Paraglaciecola sp. L3A3: one gene and its partner. The protein of the gene in region 1 interacts with the protein of each later gene in a pairwise test. Links are inferred from orthologs where the notes say so. Each region holds a gene or a part of one and is shown in the gene's direction. Other genes may lie near its edges. The genes, in order: GQR87_RS17960 and mrcB.

Region 1 (4,846 bases):
GGGCTTAAGGCAGCACTGAATACATTGGCGCCTAGTGGCAGGTTGGCTGTTATTAGTTTTCATTCATTAGAAGATAGATTAGTGAAGCGCTTTATACGGGAACAAAGCCGAGGGTTAAATGTGCCTGCAGGCATGCCTATTATGCAAGCTGAGATTGACGCGGCAAAAGCAATGAAAGCGATTGGTAAAGCAATTAAACCCTCAGCCTTAGAATTACAACATAATATACGGGCCAGAAGTTCGGTGCTCAGAGTCGCAGAGAAGTTATGAAAACGGCCACTTCAAACTTCAACCTACTCAGTTTTATACTTGCTGATTTAGCCCGCCATCCAGTGCGGGTTTTGTTGTTTCTAGCGGTACTAGTTAGTGCTGCGCTAGTTATTCTGAGTGCCCACCATAATCGTCAAATGTCGATGGCGATAGAACGCTTAATGCAAGAGCAAGATCGGCTGGATGTTGAGTGGCGTAATTTGGTTTTAGAACAAAGTGCTTTAGCTGAACATAACCGGATTGAAAACTTAGTTAAAAAGCAGCTGGATATGCATCGACCTTCACCAAGTGAAGAAATTGTGGTGAGGATGAAATGAGCCGAATCACTAACCGTAAAAGCAATAAAACAATTACTCACGCTAAAACTAATAGTGTGCCTGAGTTATTGCGTTGGCGGTTTTTAGTGGTAATTGGCGCAATCATCTTAGTTTTTGTCGGACTTGGTGCTAGAGCGGTATATATTCAAATTATTGCTCCGGATCTATTGATAAAACGTGGTGATAACCGAACTTTGCGTGAGCGAGATAATCCTTTGCACAGAGGGTTGATCACAGATAGAAATGGCAAACAGTTGGCAGTTAGTGTCCCAGTACAGGCTGTGTGGGCGAACCCCGAAACGATAGCGGATGCCTTACAAGAATTACAAAAAAAAGCGGAAAAAGATCCCGAGTTTAATTTAGCTGCAAAGCTGGCGGCGAATGAAAAACGTTGGACTGCATTAGCGCAAATATTAGGTAAAGATGTTGAGTCTTTAAAAGATATGGTCAGCGATCCTGAAGACACTTTTGTTTATATTCAGCGTCAAGTTTCACCTGCTATGGCCAAATATGTACAACAACTTAAGTTATCGGGCGTACATTTACGCAATGAGTCGAGAAGATACTACCCCAGTGGTGAGGTTTCAGCCCATATTGTAGGTTTTACCAATGTTGACGATATTGGCATTGAAGGGGTTGAAAAGCTATATAACAAGTTGCTCACAGGAGCACGTGGCTCTCGAGTTATTCGTAAAGATGGCAAAAACCGTATGGTTGAGTTAATTGAATATAACGAAGGGGAAAAGCCTACTGATATTCAATTAACTATTGATCAAAGGATTCAAGCGATTGCCTACAAAGAATTAAAGCAGGCGGTTCAATATTATCGCGCGGCGTCTGGTTCGGCTGTAGTTGTGAGTGTTAAAACGGGTGAAATCCTAGCTTTAGTTAACAGTCCTTCATTTAACCCGAATAATTTATCTAGTGCCTTGCCACATAGGGTGCGTAATCGTGCGGTAACCGATGCTTATGAACCTGGTTCTTCAGTCAAACCTTTAGCGGTATTAAGTGCATTAGAATTTGGTTCTGCTGAAGTGGATACTATTATTGATACCTCGCCAGGTTGGATGCATTTAGGCGGCAATATCGTTCGAGATTCCCGCAATTACGGAAAAATTGATCTGACAGAAATTATTCGTAAGTCGAGTAATATGGGCACCTCAAAATTAGCCTTGTCTGTGCCTAAAGAGTTTTTGATTGATATGTATTACAACGTAGGTTTGATGAGCGATAGCGGGGCAAATCTAATGGGCGAAATTAGCGGTATATTTAATGAGCGTAATCGTTGGTCAGATTTTGAATTATCTACCTTATCTTTTGGTTATGGTATTTCAGTCACGGCACTGCAATTGGCGCGTATGTACAGTATTTTAGGCGATGGTGGAATTAAGCGCCCACTGAGTATTATCAAACCTAATACTCCTGTAGAAAGTGAAAGAGTAATCAGCAGAGAAAGCACTCAGCAAATATTAAAAATGATGGAAACGGTTGTGCAAAAAGGTGGCTCTGCTGAAAAGGCAAATATTCCGGGATACAGAGTGGCGGGTAAAACCGGTACTAGCCGTAAAGCGACTGCTAGCGGTTATGGTGATGAGTATGTGAATATTTTTGCTGGTGTTGCGCCAGTATCAAATCCAGAACTTGCTGTAGTTATTTTGATTAATGAACCTAAAGGTGAACATTATTATGCTGGGCATACTGCAGCACCTGTGTTTGCTGAAGTCATGGCCGCCAGTTTACAGTTATTAAACGTGCCACCTGATGATAAAACAGTATCGTCTTTGGCTTCCTCCTTAAGTGAAATTAAAGGAGAAAATAATGCAGGCTGATATGGTGAGTATTAATAACCAATTTCCTCAAGAGTTTGATCAAAGTATTAAACCTTTGCTGGCTCATTTTGCTATTGACGCCCCGGATATTATGATTAGTGATTTGGTGTTAGACAGCCGTGAAGTGGCTATTCATAAAGCCTTTATTGCAATAAAAGGTCATAACTGTGATGGCCGAGACTTTATCCCACAAGCAATAAGCTTGGGAGCAAAAGTCATTTTAGCTGAGTGTGAGCTAGAACAAGATCATGGCGCTGTCGAGATGCGTGAACAAAGTCTTATTATTAGTTTTTTCCAACTAGCAGAAAAAATATCTGCTTTAGCCGGTTATTTTTTCCAATTCCCCGCTAATTCTATGTCTGTGATAGCCGTGACGGGTACTAACGGTAAAACCTCAGTGGTGCAGTTGACTACACAACTTGCTTATTTGTTAGGTGAGCAAGCCGCGTCTATTGGTACCTTAGGCTCAGGAGTATATCGCGGTAATAAGCAAATATTAGCTAGCACAATCAACACGACTCCTGATGCAATTAGCATGCAGAAACTTTTGGCTGAATATGTGGGTGAGGGTGTTTATCAAGTGGCGTTAGAAGCATCGTCTCATGCCTTGGTACAAAATCGAATTAAAGCCGTGAAAACAGACGTGGCAATATTTACCAATTTGTCTCGTGATCACCTTGATTATCATGGCTCTATGGCAGAATACGCCGCAGCTAAACGTTTGATTTTATCTCAACCAGAATTAGCTTATACATTAATTAATGCAAATGATGAAGAGTATAAAAATTGGCTTGCTGAAACGCCTAATTCAGTTGTTAAGGTATTAATTGGCCGAAATATTAATCCAAAAACAATCAGCAAAGATTATCAATACTGTATTGGCAATAATGTGCAATATACCAGTTCAGGGTTGAGGTTTTCGTTGAAATCATCTTGGGGCGATTGTGAATTACGTATTGCTCTTATGGGTGACTTTAATATAGAGAATATTCTGGCGGCTATTGCTGCACAGCTTTGTTTAGGCAAAAACTTGAAACAGATTGCCTATGTGGCACAAAAACTAAGTCCAGTTGCAGGTCGTATGGAACTCTTTAGTCATGCCCAAGCTGCAACCATAGTAGTCGATTATGCCCATACTCCAGACGCCTTAGAAAAAGCTTTACAAGCCACTAGACAACATTGTCAGGGAAAGTTGTATTGTATTTTTGGTTGTGGGGGGGACAGAGATATAGGTAAGCGTTCGTTAATGGGTGAGTTGGCTGAACAATATGCTGATCATGTCATTCTAACCGATGATAATGTTCGCAGCGAAGACCCACAAAAAATTATCCATGACATTTTATCTGGTTGTAAAAATCCAGAACAGATTCGAGTTGAACATGACCGCAAAAAAGCCATCCAACTTGCAGCAGAGTTAACTGCTAAGGGCGACATAATTTTACTCGCTGGGAAAGGTCATGAAAGTTATCAAATTATAGGAACTCAAACACTGCCGTATGATGAACGCCAGTATGTTTCAAATTTTCAAAAGGGGAAAATAGTATGATCCCAGTTTCACTTTCTTGGGTTGCTGAGCAGGTTCAAGGGCAGGTATTTGGTCAACTTGAACAAGGTCAATTAGTGACAGGTGTCAGTACAGATACCAGAAGTATCCAAGATGGGGATGTATTTCTTGCCCTTGAAGGTCCTAATTTTGATGGTCACAAGTTCGTACAACAAGCAAAAGATAAAGGTGCTATCGCTCTGATAGTCGCTAGACCTGTTGAAACAGATTTACCATTTGTTGTAGTTGATGATACCAAGTTAGCTCTTGGGGCATTAGGCGCGGCAGTTAAAGCTGAAGTCGCCCCTAAAACCATTGCTATTACTGGCAGTAGCGGTAAAACCACAGTTAAAGAAATGGTCGCCGCAATTTTATCTCGCAGAGGTAAGGTGTTAGCCACTAAGGGGAATTTTAATAATGATCTTGGTGTGCCCATGACTTTATTACGTTTAGAAAAACAGCATGAGTTTGCGGTGATTGAAATGGGAGCCAATCATTTAGGTGAAATTGCTTATACCACCGAATTAGTTAAGCCAGATGTGGCGACTATTGTGAATGCTGCGGCTGCGCACTTAGAAGGTTTTGGTAGTTTATTAGGTGTAGCCAGAGCCAAAAGTGAAATTTTTAAAGGTTTGGGTGAGTCAGGACTTGCCATAGTGAATGCTGATAGTCAGTTTGCTGAGTTTTGGTTGGGTAAACTGAAATATAACAAAGTACAGACTTTTTCTGCTGAAAATCAGGCTGATGTTTACGCGGAAGATATTATTCTGGGTTTAGATGGTTGTGCTCAATTTGAATTAATCACTCCGATTGGACGAGCTGCTATTAGTTTGTCCTTACCAGGAAACCATAATGTGAGCAATGCTTTGGTCGCTGCGTCTTTAGCG
Region 2 (11,706 bases), 400 kb from region 1 along the record:
GATACAAGGGATCTCGCAGGGTAATTCACCCGTGTGCCATCTATGTAATAAATCCATTAGACAATGTGATTCATGACTAGCAAGTAACACCACTTTTTGTTTTTGTAACGAGTCGCTGATTTTCCAATTCATTTCAAAAGTGTTGGCTATAGGTGTAAACGCCTGTTTCACCTTTTCAATACTCATGTTAATAGAGTCTGCGCGAATTTCATGGCGCATGAAAAATCGACCGGTTTGTAAATCAGTGTGATGGTTTGCTTCTACAATAGTGGCATTTTGTTCTGCTAAAAACTTGCTCACAGCCGCCACAAGCCCAACTTGGTCAGGACAATCAATAACTAATCTAAATGTTTGTTGCATGATAAAAATGGATCTTCCTGTTTGCTAATCCCCCTATTGTGACCTGCCATAGGGTCTAGGGTAAAGAACAAAAGAGGATAATTCAGAATTTGTCTTGCTGCAATGCTTGAATAAGTTTGCAACGCAGGGTGTAATTATCATGTGATTTAGCCTCTAACCTGTGTAGATATATAAAATGTTGAAAAAAACCTTCATTAGTTTGCTTGTTTTGTTGCTGTTATTGTTTGTCGGTTTACGCATGTTGAGCATATCACCCCTGGCTTTAGGCGATGCGTTGGATATCTCTACTAGTATGGGCGCGAAAATAGCCTGTTCTGGTAAATATGTGTCGGGTTTATCTGAACAACAAATAAAAGCAGATTTAGCGGCTTATTCTCAGGCTAATAACTTGTTAGACATAAGCTACCAGAACAATTCTGTGAGCACTGATTTCTGGGGTTTATCACAGGCCAAGGCAACTTTTCGCCAAGGCTTAGGTTGTACCCTAGTTTATGCTGAGTCTGAGTTAGATTTGGATAGCCTGACTGTGCCTAGTGTGAGTGAGTCGTCTGCATTATGGCCAGCCGGTGAAAGTATTAATTCGATTCAGCCTATGGCACAAAAATTATTAGATCAAATCTTGCTAGAGGATAATCAACAAGGATTAGATACCCGAGCATTAGTGGTGGTGAAAAATGGCAATATAGTGGCTGAATCTTATGCTGCTGGATTTACGCAAAGCACGCCATTATTAGGTTGGTCTATGGGTAAAAGTTTGACCTCTATATTATTCGGGAATTTAGTACTGAATAACAAAATATCTGTTGCTGATGACCATTTATTCAGCCAGTGGAATGACCAAGCAAGACAAGCCATCACCCTCGAAAGTTTATTACACATGTCTTCAGGGTTAGCCTTTGATGAAAATTACATGCCTGGAACCGATGCCACCCGTATGTTATTTCTTGAGCCCAGCGCCTCGAGAATCCCTCTTAGCCAACCAGTTGAGCACCCAGTTGGGGCACATTTTTCATACTCATCTGGCAGCAGTAATATCTTGATGAGATTAGCTGCCAACACCTTAGGTGGGCCACAAGCATTAATTGATTACTTTTATCAACAAATCGCTCAACCTTTAGGTTTAGCTAACACCATTTTTGAAGTAGATCCTGGGGGCGTGTTTGTAGGTAGTTCTTATATTTTGGCTTCTGCACGAGATTGGGCGCGAATGGGTTTATTGATGGTGAAAGATGGTCAAATCAACCAGCAAACAGTGTTAAGTCCAGAATGGGTAGCAGCCGCGCAACAAGCAAATGTGAGTGATAATGACCCTAGATATGGTTATCAATTCTGGTTAAACAGCGGCTCAGACACATTACGTTGGCCTGAATTACCCACAGATACCTACGCCATGTTGGGCAGTAAAAAACAACGAGTGATGATGATACCGTCACACAATACTGTCATTGTGCGCCTTGGTTGGAGTGGTAGTTACCCTGATGATAAAAACTTTTCCAGAGTGCTCGCGGCGCTAGCAAATTAAGCTTTGGCTATTATCGATTAAAACTAAACGCCATCTTTAACGGCCAAGACAGCCTAATATGGTATGCCACACCATGGGGACTAGAAACAGATTCAAATAAATGAAACTCTTTTGCTTGCCAACTAAAGTCAGGCTCAATCAAGGGCGCAGGTGGATTTAGTGTGCATTTTCTCGCTAGGGTTAGATGGGGCACATAATCTTGTTTAGGTATGATTAAACCACTGGTTTTAGCTATTTTGTTTAGTTGTGAGGCCAGTTGTAAATGGGCTTGATGGGTATTATCACAACCCAACCAACAAGCTTTAGGTTTAGCCCAATAACCCATATGATTTAGACTTACGGAAAACTCGCTGACCTCAGGCATAGTGGCGATTTGGCTGGTTAGCGCATCTAGATTTTTGGCTGTGACTTGGCCTAAAAAAGCCAAGGTAACATGAAAATTTACTGCTGGCACAGGGGTATTAAAATTAGGCAATGCCTTATTTCGCCATGCTTCTATGGCCAATTTTGTTTTGCCGTCTAGTGATAAACCTAAAAATGCTCGCATCACTCCACCCTATAAGTTTGATATGATCAGATTACCTAAGTACTAATTTACCGCAAAGAGAGTTTGCTTGCTGCCAGTTCAACACATTTTATCTGATTTACATGCACAACTTGCAGTGGGAGACAGCATAGTGGTGGCCCCTCCAGGTGCTGGCAAGTCTACTTGCTTACCCTTGTCTCTATTAAATCTAGATATTTTTGCCAACAAAAAAATTATCTTGTTACAGCCAAGGCGTATCGCGGCTCGAAACATAGCGACTTATTTGGCGCAACAAGTTAACGAACCTGTAGGACAAACCATAGGTTATCGCATTCGTGGTGAACATAAAGTAAGTGCTAACACACGCCTAGAGATAGTCACCGAAGGTGTGTTGACTCGAATGTTGCAAAATGAGCCCGAGTTGCCAGATGTGGCTTTAGTTATTTTTGATGAATTTCATGAACGCAGTATTCATGCCGATTTTTCTCTGGCTTTGTGTATAGAAGTGCAACAAGCTTTGCGCGACGATTTACGCCTATTGGTGATGTCGGCCACCTTAGATGTGGCAGCGATCAGCCAATTATTACCTGAGGCTAAAGTATTTGAGTCTTTAGGTAGAAGTTATCCTGTAGATATAGTGTACCGACCGACTCATTCAAGCGCTGCGTTTGCAAATACCTCCATTGCTGAAAGTGTTAGTCGGCTGATTATTGATATTTTTGCTAAGCATCAAAAAGATGGCTTAGTGTTTTTACCTGGAGCGGCCGAAATCAATAAAGCCGCCCAATGGTTAGAGCAGTATTTTTTGACTCAAGCTACAGAGACTCACGCAACAGAAAAACCTGTGATCCATCGTTTGTATTCAGATCAGGCTAAAAACTTACAAGACGCCGCCCTGTTGCCCGATCCCGATGGTAAACGAAAAATTGTATTAGCCACGAATATCGCCGAAACCAGTTTGACCATAGACGGGATTGAATGGGTAGTGGACAGCGGTATAGAAAAAACTGCGATTTATCATCTTAATCGGGGGGTCACACATTTACAAAATAGAAAAATCTCTCAAGCCTCGGCTGTGCAAAGAGCCGGTCGTGCTGGCCGTTTAGCCCCTGGCACGTGTTATCGATTATGGAGCAAAGAACAACAAGACCGACTGGCGCCACAATCGACAGCAGAAATTTTACAAAGTGACATGAGTAGTTTTATTTTAGAATCTGCAGTGTGGGGTGCTGAAGTAAAAGAATTAAACCTGATTGATTATCCCAGTGATGCCCAATTAGCCCAAGGCCAACACTTTTTAAATCAACTGGACTTGTTTGACAGTAAACAAAACTTAACCTCTTTAGGTAGGCAAGTGCATGCTTTAGGCTGTAATGCATCTATTGCCGTTATGTTGCTAAAAAGTGAGGCGATAGGCGTGAATCATTTGAGCTTAGCTTGTGCATTGGCAGCCTTATTTGAAAATAAAGATCCTATACCGCGTAATATTAGCCAGACTGTTGGCGCAGAAATCTCAGTACGTTTACATTATTTATTAAAACAAAAAAATCATGCCATTTGGCAATCGATTCGCCAATGGCATAGAAAGTTTGCTATTCAGTTAACAGATTGGCCCTTTACCGATGTGGCTATTTTGGTGGGGTTTGCTTATCCTCAGTGGTTGGCGAAACAAAGAAGCGGTGAATCTTACCAGCTGGCTAATGGTGCAGGGGCGACATTGCGTCGAGAAGATGCTTTACTCGAACAAAAATGGTTAGCCATTGGGTTAATGCAGACCAGTGACAAACAACAAGGTAATGCACAAATCCGCTTTGCTGAATCTATTTCGTTAGCGCAAATCGAACAACACTTTTCATCGCTAATGTCAGAAACGCAAGTATTAGAATGGGATGACACACAACAAAAAATTACCGCTCATAAACGTAAAGTGTTAGGCAAAATAGTGGTATACAGACAGCCTATGGCCAAACCATCTGCTGAGCAAATTGAGAATATGTGGCAACAGGTGATAACTAAAAAAGGTATCAGTGCTTTGCCTTTTGATGAAGATACTTGGCAACTGATTTATCGAGTTAGGTTGGCAACCAAACTCAACCCAGAGCTTAAACTGGCTGATTTTTCTGAGCAAGGCTTACTAAATTCTATCGAACAATGGTTGTTACCTTATTTATCAACTAAAACCAGTTGGCAACAATTAACCCAGTGTCAATTTAGTCAACAGCTAAAAAGCCAACTTGATTACCAGCAACAACAAACGTTAGATAAATTTTTACCAGAAAAAATATCCTTACCTAGCGGTCGCAGTGGTCGGTTAATTTATACTGAACATGATAAAATAGTATTATCAGTTCGGATCCAAGAAATGTATGGCATGTTAGAACATCCTGTTGTTTGTCAGGGACGGATAGCGATTACTATTGAGTTGTTGTCACCGGCGCAAAGGCCTATCCAAACTACCCAAGATTTACCGGGTTTTTGGCTAGGCAGTTACAAACAAGTACAAAAAGAAATGAAGGGTCGTTATCCTCGTCACTTCTGGCCAGATAGTCCAGCCACATCACCAGCGACTACCACTACCAAAAAAAGAATGAATTTTAAATAATGAGTAAACCCGCAGTTAACAAATCTAAAACCGCTAAAGCTAAATCTACAGACTCAGTTAAACCTTCACTGTGGCGCAGGCTTAATCCTTTTCGTTGGTTGTTTCGCAATTGGTTTAAGTTGGCTTTGATTTTTGCGATAGTGCTTGGCAGTTATTGTGTTTATTTAGATGCACAAATCAGTAAAAAGTTTGCCGGCAACAAATGGCAAGTGCCGGCACAAATTTTTGCTCGTCCTATGTTTTTAAAGCTCAAACAAGAAATTACCATTGAAGAAATTGAAGAAGAGCTAAGACTACTCGGATATAGACGTGTAACCCGTGCTGACAGCTCAGGCGAATATCAAATATTGGGTGATCGTATTCGCATTCAAAGGCGTAAGTTTGATTTCCCCCATGGCCGCGAACCACTGCGTAATATTGAAATTAGTATTAATCAGCAAAGAATTACGCAAATTCTTGAATTAGATACTCGGCAAAAAATAGATAACATTTACCTAGAGCCTTGGTTAGTCACTCGCCTCCAAAGCAGTGAGCGTGAAGACCGCATGTTAGTCAATATTGCCGACGTGCCACCTGTGTTAACTCAAGCCTTAGTGGCAGTTGAAGACGATGACTTTTATCAACATTTTGGTATTGCCCCTTTGTCTATAATGCGTGCGCTAATTGCGAATATATCTGCTGGACGAACAGTACAAGGTGGCAGCACCTTGACTCAACAATTAGTTAAAAACCTATTTTTAACCAGAGAAAAATCCATTACTCGTAAAGCCAAAGAAGCTTTGATGGCTTTAATTATTGAAGTTAGATATAGCAAAGAGGTGATTTTACAAGCCTATTTAAACGAAGTGTTTTTAGGGCAGAATGGCAACACAGGTGTGTATGGTTTTGGTTTAGCCAGTTATTTTTATTTTGCTCGTCCGTTAAATGAACTCACTATAGATGAAATGGCCATGTTAGTGGGGATCATTAAAGGACCTTCTTACTATAACCCCAAACGTCATCCAGAACGTGTAGTAACCAGACGGAACTTAGTCTTGCGCATGATGTTTGAAAGTCATCAACTCACCGCCAACGAATACGAAGCTTTAGTGAAAAAACCATTAAAGTTATCTATTGGTAAAAGTTTACAAAAAGATAAACATCCCGCTTTTATGGACATGGTTAGACGAGAATTAAAACAAGTATTAGATAATCCAGATATTCTTGAATCTGGGGTGAAAGTGTTTACCACCTTAGATTCCAATGCCCAATTAAAAGCGGAACGAGCCGTAGCGCAGGGGGTCATCAAACAAGAAAAACGTATTGGTAAAACAGGTTTTGAAGCCGCTATGGTAGTGACCGATATCGACACCGGTGAGGTACGTTCAATTGTAGGTGGCCGCGAAGCTAATTACGCAGGATTTAACCGCGCTCTCGACGCCAAGCGGGCGATTGGTTCTTTAGTGAAACCGGCTATTTATTTAACGGCATTAGAACAAGCGTCTGATTACAACTTGGCCACCTTGTTAATGGATGAACCGATTAAATTGAAGAGTAGCGAAGGCAAACTTTGGCAACCACAAAACTCAGACAAGAAGTTTCGTGGTCAAGTACCATTACTCACAGCGTTAACTAAGTCATTGAATGTACCTACAGTTACCTTAGGCATGAACTTAGGTTTAGGGACTATTGCCGATACAATCTGGCGCTTAGGGGTAGAAGAAGAAATTCAGCTGTATCCTGCCATGACCTTAGGCGCAGTGAATTTTTCACCATTACAAGTGAATCAGATGTATCAAACCATAGCCAATAATGGCCGCTACATTCCACTGCATTCTATTACCGCCATAGTCTCACCCGACAATTATGTATTGTGGAACTTCCAGGCCAGAGCCGAGCAAAGAGTCGACGAACAAGCCACTTACTTATTGAATTACGCTTTACATAAAGTGACCTTAGAAGGCACCGCAAAAGCCCTTAAAACAAAATTTCCAGATATTAATATGGCGGGTAAAACGGGTACCACAGATGATTATCGCGATAGCTGGTTTAGTGGGTTTGATAAAAATATATTGATCACTAGTTGGATAGGTAAAGACAACAATCAACCTGTTAATTTAAGTGGTGCCAGTGGCGCTATGCAGTTGTTTATAGGGTATCAGCAGCAACAAGCACCTAAGTCTTTGGTCAGGCGGTTTCCGGCTGGTTTAGCTATTAGTCATTTTGACATCACTACCGGTCAACTAAGTAAAGCGGGCTGCGTCGATACTTATAGTGTGCCAGCTATTACCGACGCCTTACCACCAGTACCCAAACAGTGTTTTGGTGAATCCAGAGTACCTGAAAAACCTAAAAGCTGGTGGCAGAAAATTTTTGATTAAGAGCAGAATAAAGCAGTGTAAGAGCAGTAGATAGGAGATAGTTGAGCTTAGGGACAAGACTATCGACCGACCTTAAAGTCCGTCATTCCTACACATCGACGCCTTGTTCAAAAACCGCTGAATGCATTTCGTTCATCAATGGTATCTCTAACTTGGATGATCTGGAATCTGCTGTTTTTTATGTATTAAGGCTGCCGACCCAAGTTGAACATTATGTCTGTTAGTCTACTGAACCTGAGCTCTAGATAAGCGGAGCCTCTCGATAACGCTCTTTTTGTGCCTAGATGCGTTGGATTGTCTAGCAATAACACGTTATTACGTACGACAATCCGCCTTGCTATCCACCAAAAATTTCGTCAGCGAGCCATTCTCGAAATAAAATAACTAGGGGGCTAACGAGTAATGTATTAAATTTTAGGTATAAATTCGATATTTCCGACACTTCTTATCCAGAGTTCAGGTTACTGAATCTTTTTGGCATCTAGATGCCAGATGTTTTCAACAATATTCAGATTACCTTTCACAGCGTCCTGTACTTTATCTTCAGCTAATAAATTGAGCAGATAATTATCAGCGTAATGAGCTTTTAGTTCTTCTTTGCTTATAGAAAATGGAGGACCTTGCATAGTTGTTTGGTGGTACTCAAAGGTAATTAGCAATTGAGGTGCAAACTGACTTAAGGTTTGTATATGTTTAGCATAACTAACACGAGTCACTTCAGGTAAAGCTACAAGCGCGGCTCTATCGTAAACTGCGTCTATTTGGCCAACTAGATGTTGAGTTAAATTCAATATATCGCCAACATATATATCAATATCCTGTGCACAATAATGTTTCCCATCTGGTAGTTCATTAACTGTTGGTATCAACTCCAGTTCGTTAAATAATTGAATAATTGCAGATTCGATTATTTCGGCCCCAACCACCTTAAATCCCTGTGATAACAACCAAGCAATGTCCAAGGTTTTTCCACATAAAGGGATAAATATTCGGTTGCTGGGTGACAAATTTAAATGGCCTATATTTTTAATCAGTAAAGGATTCGCAGTCGGTTGATGAAATCCAATTTCATTGCTGTTCCATTTGTTTTGCCAAAATTGTTTTTGCATAAATTTCTCTGCTCAGTTTTTTTATTTAAAATCACAACTACAGGGGGAGAAAGTAGCCGATTCTGATGTGAATATTTGCTCTTTTTCACATTTCACATAATTAGTATTAATTTCATCAGGTGTATCGGTTACTGTCATAAGCTCAATATGCTGGTTATTTTGGTTGAATTGCAATGAAATTAAAGAGGATGTATCAACCGAAACTGCATCACCAGAGCTATAAATGATCACTTTAGCTAGTTTTGTCATTGGATGTTGGCATACGCCTTTATATTCAAATTTAGCATTTTTTTCTAGCACAGCAGCACCATATTTGATGTCGTCTATAAACAACTGCGCCTGTAATTGCATATCATCAAGGCCTGTTTCTGTTAAGTGTAACTGTTGTTTTTGAGTGATTTCTGCTATGAAGTTTGCATCAATAATAATTGTTCGGTTAATAGCTGGGTAATCTGGTGTGCTGGAATCGATGACGTTAACTTTATAGTTTGACGGTTCTTTTGCCCAAGTATTGAGAGCCAGTAGGCTAAGTAGAAAGACAACAAAAAGAGGGCTCACCTTTATATTTTGAGGCTTAGTTGTTGAGTTTATCTGTTGCAAACTTATGTCCTGTAAACTTGTTGTTTATTGTCGAGGGGTAATTCGGCTTTTGATATTTTTCGCCTGCAACACTTCTTGGTTAATATGCTTTATTTATGAACAACGTCCTTGTTATCCATTTGTTTGCAGCAAATTAAAGCGGGTTGTGTTTAATCTTGATAAACCTTGTCACTGTGTTTGTTTTTTTAGCGATATTGAACAGTCGTAGGCTTACCCCCGCGGTTTTTAAATAACCCGTTATGCTATAAGAGATTTCACATGAGCGATAATATCTTGGTCTTGCCCATGTTCGAATAAACAAGCTTGGAAACGTTCACCTGATACCGCGGTTTTAACCAACTCTTGATCTATGCCTTTAAGCGATTCTAAAAAGTTACCTTTCATAACTGACGCTTTTACTTCAGATAAAATGTTGGCATTTTTAACCTGAGGCTCTCTGCGTTCAACTGGATAGCCTTCGCCGCGTTCGCCTGTTAAGGCTTTCTCAAAAATATAACGTGCGTTTAGTTCAGCTCCCCAGCCAAAACCTTTGGCAAATGCTAATGCAAGGGCATTACCGTTATTTACTTGGTTAAACAAGAATGCATCTGATGGGTCGATACAGTAACCACAAAATACGCCCTGATGAACATTAAGCGCCATCATTGCGCCTTGTCCTGTGCCACAACCGGCAATGACAAAATCGATAGCTTTTGCATTAATTAATATGCCTGCCATTATGCCTAAATGGATGTAAGTTAAATGATGGTCGTTTTCACTATTCATTCCTACGTTGAATACTTGGTGATCTAAGGGGCCTGCAACCGTTTCTAATTCATTTAAAATAATCGGATTTTTAGCCGCTTGGCTATTTTCCATCATCAATGCAACTTTCATTTAATTGTTCCTAATAAGAGTAAATAGTTTAAAACGAGTTGATTATAACATTTGCTGCAGCCGAATGACCTCATCAGCTAATTTTTTCTGTTGTGGGTTAATGTGCTTGAAGTGCCTTTGTGATACTGCTTAAGTTGCTGCTTAATCTTGGATCACCAACGACTGTGGGTGTTTACTTAGCGGTTGTTGATACTTCGAGTCTAGATGGGTTTCTTTGTTGATACGTTTGTTAATGAAACCGTTAATATCAGGTTTACTAGTACAATCTATTTTTCCGCCCATAAAACCTAATAGCACGGCCGTGGTTTTTCTGGCAAGGCCGTCACAGTTTGCTCTTATCTTGATCTTATCAATCAGTTTTTGTTCTTCGCTGACAAATTGGTTTGGCTTAGAAGAATGGAGAGTGGGGGAGTTTTTTTGTTGCTGATAATCGCGCCGAGCTTGTTCTGCCATTTGTTCATCTTGTTGCACATTAAATGCTTGTAAGTGTTTTCCCGCAGTACCAGTAAACTGACTGTTGATTTGAGTATTAGCTGCTTGTTTAGTTGCTAGGTTAGTCAGTGGTATGTCTTTTACTGCTTGTGGTTTTTTCTCTACTATCGACTTTATCTGTTTGACTGGCTGAACTGCAGAGGGAATCGTTTTAGGTTGTTGTTGATTAGATTCAGTTTTAACTGGAATTGGCGGGTTGGGTTCAGGTTCAATTTGCGGCTCTGTATCTGGGGTGGCTATTTCTGCTGGTTTGGGTAATTCGAATACGAGTTTAGCCTGAATCAGTTTTTGCACTTGTGGTTTCGCTATATTTTTCGACGGATGAGTTACTGAATGGTGTAAAAATAGTAATATGAACAAATGAAAAATCAATGATAGGACAAGGGTGGTGAACAAACTTTTATTTTTACTAAACACTCAGGGCCAAATACTTAATAAAAGATAAGTGAACATAAATTAATAGAGTCTTGTCTGGGTATTAAGTTCAAAACATGTTGAGGGTTAAAGCCCGAGTTGCAGTATTTTTAGCGCCTCTCTTTTGTCATTAGTGACATCTACTCTAGAGTCTGAATCTGCAAAGATCATACTGCTGATTTTCTCAATTTCAGTATTTTGTGTATCCTCAACCACTACTGCTATGTGTGTAGGTCCTAATGTAGACAAGGTTTTTTTACCTAACATGGTAATACCAATAATATCTTCTTCAGTTAAATTTGAGCCATCGATATCTGAGTAATCAATCAGTAGCTTTCTATTAAGTTTAATTGCCTGTTGGTATTCAGGACTTTGGATCATAAAAATCATATCTAGGGCGTTAAGTTCTCCTTGAAAAGTAATACACGAAATATCGTCTAATGTAGTTACAATAAAATGCATGTTTATTCCTTATTTTAGAGTTGTATAACGACCTTAATTTAAGATAGTACAGCTTGTCCAAAAATCATTTCTTTTTATCCCTAACAAACATTCATTCTCAATGTTCTGTTTTGGTGCAATTGTACAATTATGCACCTGCAAAGTGCTTGTGTAGATTGATATTACCCACAAATAAAGCTTAACTGTATGATTTATATGAAAATATATTGTTGGCACAAGACTTGTTTTATCAATTGCAGAATTAGCTATTTATATAAATAAAAACAACTGGGAGCAACAATATGAAATTAGTAACTGCGATCATTAAGCCTTTCAAGCTTGACGATGTGCGCGAAGCAATTTCCGAAATTGGAATCGATGGTTTGACTGTAACTGAAGTTAAA

What was found.
Region 2: the proteins of GQR87_RS17960 (region 1) and mrcB interact in binary tests that used the Escherichia coli proteins (3 or more experiments, as listed by UniProt). The link is inferred for Paraglaciecola sp. L3A3 from one-to-one orthologs.

What each region holds. Positions count from the first base shown.
Region 1 is NZ_CP047023.1:4,317,523-4,322,368, reverse strand. Bases 1-2,999 are described here. They hold GQR87_RS17960 (penicillin-binding protein 2), read left to right. Parts: upstream 1-583; coding sequence 584-2,416; downstream 2,417-2,999. Other genes in these bases: murE (UDP-N-acetylmuramoyl-L-alanyl-D-glutamate--2,6-diaminopimelate ligase), read left to right, coding at 2,406-2,999; ftsL (cell division protein FtsL), read left to right, coding at 267-587; rsmH (16S rRNA (cytosine(1402)-N(4))-methyltransferase RsmH), read left to right, coding at 1-270. Outside these bases: more of murE, read left to right, coding at 3,000-3,962; murF (UDP-N-acetylmuramoyl-tripeptide--D-alanyl-D-alanine ligase), read left to right, coding at 3,959-4,846. UniProt on the Escherichia coli protein: Essential cell division protein that catalyzes cross-linking of the peptidoglycan cell wall at the division septum. Required for localization of FtsN.
Region 2 is NZ_CP047023.1:4,714,909-4,726,614, reverse strand. The notes cover bases 4,610-7,689. They hold mrcB (penicillin-binding protein 1B), read left to right. Parts: upstream 4,610-5,009; coding sequence 5,010-7,370; downstream 7,371-7,689. Other genes in these bases: hrpB (ATP-dependent helicase HrpB), read left to right, coding at 4,610-5,010. Also shown: purU (formyltetrahydrofolate deformylase), read right to left, coding at 1-360; GQR87_RS19495 (serine hydrolase), read left to right, coding at 536-1,882; thpR (RNA 2',3'-cyclic phosphodiesterase), read right to left, coding at 1,893-2,429; more of hrpB, read left to right, coding at 2,497-4,609; tmpT (thiopurine S-methyltransferase), read right to left, coding at 7,832-8,479; GQR87_RS19470 (hypothetical protein), read right to left, coding at 8,501-9,079; GQR87_RS19465 (RpiB/LacA/LacB family sugar-phosphate isomerase), read right to left, coding at 9,317-9,955; GQR87_RS19460 (hypothetical protein), read right to left, coding at 10,097-10,741; GQR87_RS19455 (hypothetical protein), read right to left, coding at 10,949-11,323; GQR87_RS19450 (P-II family nitrogen regulator), read left to right, coding at 11,605-11,706. UniProt on the Escherichia coli protein: Cell wall formation. Synthesis of cross-linked peptidoglycan from the lipid intermediates.